2 regions of the Pseudoalteromonas sp. TAP-3C genome follow, and region 2 is predicted to be linked to the other one. Evidence: predicted binding sites of a transcription regulator. Region 2 holds the regulator's gene; the other holds the start of a gene.
The links. The regulator LexA, encoded in region 2, represses DNA repair genes until DNA is damaged. The targets are predictions, from matches to a motif close to TACTGTATNNNNATACAGTA.

Region 1 (3,434 bases), on a different replicon from region 2:
CTCTGAAGCTTTTGATTTGCAAAAATTTGGATTATTTCGACATCTTGTGGCGGGTTAGCAATAAAGGCTAACTCATCTTCGTAGGCTTGTTCATGTTGTAATAAATAATCGATTGTTTTTGGACAATAGCCAGATACTTCAACAAATAACTTCAATTTACTTACCCACGCTGATTGCGCCTGAAATGCTTGATCAACGGTGCGTATAACCACAATTTTACGTGCACCCCGATTATAAGCCTCGCGCACAGGCAAAGGGGCAGCAAGACCACCGTCTAAGTAAAAATCTGATTCTGATTGTATCTCACTCTTACCTAATTCATTTGCGGCCAATGCGTTTAACCATGGCGTCAGTTTTACGCCTTGTTTATATAAAAATGGCAGCGCACTTGACGCTTTTAATAGCTCTCGCCATTGTTGGCCCTCTCCTGTCGGAGATAAAAAATAGGGTTTACGATCACGTGCATTGGTTGCGGTAATTAATAACTCACGGTCACCTAAACTGGCTTTTGCCGTTTTAAAATCAAGCGCCCTGTTCACTTCGGTGGTTTTATCAAAATACCAGTCTAGGTCAACAATATGCTTACCCATTAAGCCACGACCTAATTGAAAAAAACGTTTATGGCGCGAAAGCCCTCTTATTAAGCGTTTAGCATAGCCTTTTTGACGTGCTAAATAACTGGTTAAGTTTTGAGAGCCTGCAGATGTGCCAATAAATAAGTCAAACGGATCATACTCTTGCTCTAACCAAGCATCGAGTACGCCGGCGGTAAATATCCCTCGTTGTCCGCCACCTTCTGCTATCAGCGCTATTTTTTTCGGCACTGAGTTGTTGCATGAATGGCGTATCGTCCTGTTTTGAGCTGTCACGCTTTACCTTCTTATTTATTTAGATGAGTTGTTTTATACGCTTATTATAGTAATCATTTAATATTCATAATTAAAATTGATTGTTTAAATCAGTTCTATTGAAAAAATAGAACGAGCTAGATTATCATCGCTTTTAGAATAATGCAAAGAAGTCATTGCTCAGAGGTCACTACTCAATTGACTTTAATTTAATGAATAGCATAACAGGCGTAGAGTGTACGCTTGCTTAATATACAGCTTAATGCTTTATTTCCATTAAAACTCCTTACAAATCAATGACTTTTTACATACAGCTCAAAAAATGATTAAAAATATGAATTGATCTGCTATTGATTACTTGGCATAACTAAAATAAAACGCATATACTGTACACTTATACAGTATGCATATTTTAGGTTATGTCATGTTTGTTATTCCCATTTATATAGAAGCCGGTGTATGCGGGTTTGAATCCCCTGCAGCGCAATATAGTGAGCTAGGCGTATCGCTTGACGAGCTATTAATAAAACACCCCGATGCCACGTTTATTGGGATAGCGTCTGGGTGCTCCATGCAAGAAATTGGTATTTTTGAGGGCGACTTACTGTTAGTTGACCGTGCTGAAATACCAAAAGACGGCGATGTTATTGTGGCTAACTTAAATGGTTTATTTGTATGTAAGCTGCTTGATAAGAGTAACGCGCGGCTACTATCGGCCTCTTCGGTTTATAAACCAGTACAGTTAACGGAATCTGATGAGTTTCAGCTTGAAGGCGTGGTTACGCGCTCTATTAGGCTGCATCGACAAAGCCCTGAGTTACTTTCATGTATGCCTTAGTTGATGCGGTTGCTTTTTACGCCAGCGCAGAAAAAGTATTCGACCCAGCAATTCGCTCAAAATCTGTGGTGGTGCTTACCAATAACGATGGCTGTATATGTGCAATGTGCCCTATTGCGCGTCAGCTTAATATTCCTAAATTTAGCCCCTACTTTAAGGTAAAGCATTTATTAGCACAGCATCAGGTGGTGGTGCGCTCATCTAACTATGAACTTTACGCTAATTTAAGCGATAGAATGATGAATGTGATTGCTCGTTTTTGTGATACGCAGCATATTTACAGCATAGACGAATCGTTTTTGCACTTTAAAGGTTATCAATCATTAATTAACGATTGGCAAGCATACGGGCAACTAATTAGGCGTACTGTTTGGCGAGAAACCAAGCTCCCTGTTGGGGTTGGTTTTGGGTCAACTCCTACCTTAGCTAAAGCCGCTAATCATGCAGCTAAAAAGTTAAGTGGTTTTAATGGCGTTGCAGTGATTAATGATGAAGCAAGCCGCCAAGCTATTTTACAGCGTATGCACTGCCAAGATGTGTGGGGAGTAGGTAAACGTTTAGCTAAAAAGCTGGCACTAATGAATATTCATACTGCATGGCAATTAGCTCAGCAAAGTCCAAAAACAATCCGTCGCCAATTTAGTGTGGTGCTTGAACGTACAATTAACGAGCTCAATGGTATTACCTGTTTAAACTGGGATGATGTACGCCAAGATAAACACGCTATTTTTTCAACGCGTAGTTTTGGTCAGCGCCTTTGCGACTCAAATGCAGTTAAAACCGCCTTAATAAATCATGTGAGTGTGGTAGCACAAAAATTAAGGGCGCAACAGTCACTAACTCATCGCCTTTATATTTTTGCTGCTAGCTCCTCACATGAGCAAACTTTTTTAAAAAAATCGGTTATGCATCAATTTGATCCACCCACTAACGACACGCGAGTTATGGCCAACGCGGTATCGAAAAGTTTTGAGCAGATTTATCAATCAGGTATTCGATTTTATAAATGTGGTGTAGGTGCGTTAGAGCTAAGCCCGCAGAGGTTTCAGCAGCATTCTTTATTTGAGAAGCAAACCGATAACCCAGCGCTTATGGGCTGTTTAGATGCAATTAATCATAAATTTGGTAAAGGAATGCTTAATGTGGCAAGCAGCCAACTAGATAAACGCTGGCATATGAACAGGGCTTTTTTGTCACCGCGCTACACTACGTGTTGGCGTGATATACCTAAAATTCAATGTTAGTCAGCTACTTTAATAAATTCGCATTCTACACTCGGGTTGTCCAATGTATATTTAAGGGTGTTATCAGTTAAAAAAGTAATACTTTGCTTAAAGCTCCTCTCATGAATCGGGTTATCACAACGGCTCATACGTAAGCTATTTTCTAAACCATCCGTTTTGTATTTAAATGAGCTGGTAATAAAACAATAATCGGGTTTTTCAAGGGTACGGGTGCCATTATGAAGCGAGTTAAATAAAATTTGTTCACCTAAGCTAAAGCCTTGCTCAGGGTCGTTAGCGACATTAAACTGCAGGCGACTATTAACACACAATCCAGAATTACTTGAAGTGACTTCGTAATTCCCCAGCTTTGTTTTTAACAGCGGGATAAAACGAGATTTGCTACTTAAGCCAGCCACTGCATAACAGCTAAAAAGGGTAAGTAAAACCAGTGTAAACAATTTCATTATACGCTTTTTCCTCGTGTATCAAATGCGCTTAAGCATTTGACTATGCTTAGCTCTG
Region 2 (3,434 bases):
GCGGGCTTTTAAAGCTGACGAATCCCCACAAAATAAAAATTAATGGTAGACTCTCATGATTATTTGTGATCAAATTTTTTCACTATAAAAAAACTCACTCATAATCATGAAAGCCACCGAAATATTACACAAAGATATTGCCATTGCCTACCCTGAAATTCATAAAACACGTTTAAATACAGTCTTTACGTTTGTTAACTCAGGCTTGCGTGACCAGCGCGTTACTGTCACTTACCTAGGCCGCGGATTAAAATCATTTTCTAATACCGATAAAAAACATGATATTAAACGCGCAGACCGTTTGATTGGTAATGCTAACCTGCATCAAGAACGTCTTTGTTTCTATGAACATATGACCGAATGCTTAGTAGGCCAGCAACAACACCCACTTATTATCGTTGACTGGTCACCTATTAATGGCGGCGAAATATTTCAAGTGCTCAGGGCAAGCATACCAATGGGGGGAAGAGCGTTAACGCTCTATGAAAAAGTGTATCCTGAAAGCGAATTAAATACCGAAGCGGCTCATCAACACTTACTCGATAGCTTGGCACAGTGTTTACCTGCAGATTGTCAGCCTATTATTTTATCTGATGCTATTTTTAGAACGCCATGGTTTAAAGCCATAGAAGATAAAGGCTGGTATTGGCTTGGGCGCGTCAGAGGCAATGTGACCTTATCTAGCGACCTTGAGACATGGCGAAATTGTAAATCATGGTTTGAGCAAGCAACAGATAAACCACACCTTCTGACACAGATTTACTACGGAAAAACAGTTCGTTTCGCGTGCCAAGGTGTTTTGTTTAGAGGGAAAAACAAGGGACGTAAAAAAATCAAAAAACGGGGTGGGCAATCTCAATGTACAACGGTTAAATACCAACAACAAAAGGCCAAAGAGCCTTGGCTACTTGTGTTTAATTTACCTACACAATTTACAGATAAGCCTCAACGGATTGTGACTTTATATAAACAACGTATGCAAATAGAAGAAAGTTTCAGAGACACTAAGAATGCAAAACTTGGCATTAGTTTAGCCTTTGCAAATTCAAGAAGCGCAGAAAGGTTTGATAATTTATTGCTCATAGCGGCGTTAATGTTGTTTGTCTTATGGTGCATAGGGTACACCGTGTCGGCACAACAAGGGGATGCGGCATTACAAGCGAATACAGAGAAAAAACGACGAGTATTGTCCTATATTTATCTTGGCAAAGAAGTGGTTGATGATCCTAGGTATGAGCCTGATGGGCAGTTCATTATTTATGTGTATAGCCAGTTGTCACTTCTGACTATACAAATTGATAATTTAGGCTAAATTCGTGGGGATCTCTCAGCTTTTAAAGTATCTTATTTTGTCTTTTTAAGGTATTAATTTATATTTGCGATTTTTAAATAACTGTATATACTCACAGTTAATTGTACTGTATGGAAAACCAGTTGTATGCGACCATTAACGAAACGCCAAGCGCAAATACTCGAACTTATCAAAGTGTTTATTAAAGACACTGGTATGCCTCCTACACGTGCCGAAATTGCACAAACACTGGGTTTTAAAAGTGCGAACGCTGCAGAAGAGCATCTAAAAGCATTGGCTAAAAAAGGTGTGATTAAAATGAAGCCGGGCGCAAGTCGCGGTATTCAACTTGTTGAAGAAGGAGAACCCGAGCAACTGGGCTTACCTTTAATTGGTCGGGTTGCTGCAGGTGAGCCAATATTGGCGCAACAGCATGTAGAAAGCCACTGTAAAATTGATCCTTTAATGTTTAAACCCGCGGCTGATTTTTTACTGCGCGTTAACGGTATGAGTATGAAAGACATTGGCATTATGGATGGTGACTTATTGGCTGTTCATCGAACTCAAGTTGCTGAAAATGGTCAAGTTATTGTTGCTCGAGTAGGTGACGATGTAACGGTTAAACGCCTAGAAAAAGCGGGTAGAAAAGTATTTTTACACGCTGAAAATGACGAATTTAAGGCTATTGAAGTCGATTTAAAAAATGAGTCATTCAATATTGAAGGCTTAGCGGTAGGCGTTATTCGTAACGCTGACTGGATGTAATACTAAAGCATAATTTAGCGTTTAATGTTAATTAGGCGCTGGATTTATTTTAATCATGATATTTTTATATTTTTTCTGCTGTTATTTCAACAAACCCCTTACTAAACCTTACTCTCAGATTAATTACCTCATTAGTTACTCTTTTTTTTTGCTACGCTTTTTAAAACAAACACTGTTTATTTTTTATACCAAACTTGCTTATTGTTTATTTTTTAACTACTTATTAAATGGCTGGACTAAAAAAAACTCACAGCAAATTAGTTTTGAGAACACACATTTAAAAATCCAGCTCCATGTAAAAAATAAAAATAACGAATAGGCGTTTAAGCCGTATGCCTCTTCGCTTTGCGTCAGCAATAGCATTAAAGGAGCCTTCACATGGGTAAGCTTAGTTCTTCCTTGTGGCTTATATTATTAGTTTTTTCGCAAAATGTGCTTGCTAATAGCCAATATAATATGCGTAAAGGCGTAACTGATATAAGTAATAATGTATATCAACTGCACATGACTATTTTTTTAATATGTTGTGTGATTGGGGTGATTGTGTTTGCCATTATGTTCTGGGCACTCATTCATCACCGTAAATCTAAAGGGGCGGTTCCAGCCCAATTTCATGAAAGCACCAAAGTAGAAATACTATGGACTGCGATTCCTTTTGTCATATTAATTGTTATGGCTATTCCTGCGACTAAAACCTTGATTGCGATGGAGGATGCTAGCAAAGCCGATTTGACCATTAAAATTACAGGATCACAGTGGAAGTGGCACTATGAATACATGGGAGAGGATGTTGAATTTTATTCAATGCTGGCAACCACTCAGGATGAAATAACTAATTTATCTGATAAAAACCCTAATTATTTACTCGAAGTAGATAAACCACTGGTGCTTCCTATTAATCAAAAAGTGCGTTTTTTAATGACCTCGGATGATGTAATTCACTCATGGTGGGTGCCTGATTTTGCCGTTAAAAAAGATGCTAATCCCGGTTTTATTAACGAAACCTGGACTAATATTAATGAGGTCGGTACCTACCGTGGGCAGTGTGCAGAGTTGTGTGGGAAAGATCACGGCTTTATGCCCGTTGTGGTAGAAGCAAAAACAGAAGAAGACTTCAAAACGTGGTTAGCTGAGGCTAAACAAGCGAAACAAAAGGCGGCTGCTGAAAATGCTGCATTGCTTGATCAAACTGTACCAAAAGAGGAGCTGATGGCGCTTGGTGAGCAAGTTTATATGGCGAGCTGCGCGGCGTGCCATCAACCAACAGGCTTGGGTTTAGCGGGAGTTTTTCCGGCGCTTAAAGGTAGCCCAATAGTCATAGGTGATATCAAAGGACATATTGATATTTTGCTTCACGGTAAACCAGGTACTGCTATGC

Region 1: a site for LexA is predicted at 1,233-1,252, ahead of AC6H44_RS18030 (LexA family protein). Genes of this name have one in related genera too.

Annotation. Positions count from the first base shown of each region.
Region 1 is NZ_JCBFEM010000002.1:486,266-489,699, forward strand. Features, by position in the region: gene AC6H44_RS18025 (patatin-like phospholipase family protein) at 1-869, opposite strand, end outside; gene AC6H44_RS18030 (LexA family protein) at 1,273-1,686, shown strand; gene AC6H44_RS18035 (Y-family DNA polymerase) at 1,674-2,930, shown strand; gene AC6H44_RS18040 (hypothetical protein) at 2,927-3,376, opposite strand.
Region 2 is NZ_CM187618.1:3,086,626-3,090,059, reverse strand. Features, by position in the region: gene AC6H44_RS14495 (IS4 family transposase) at 107-1,312, shown strand; gene lexA (transcriptional repressor LexA) at 1,439-2,056, shown strand; gene coxB (cytochrome c oxidase subunit II) at 2,435-3,434, shown strand, end outside.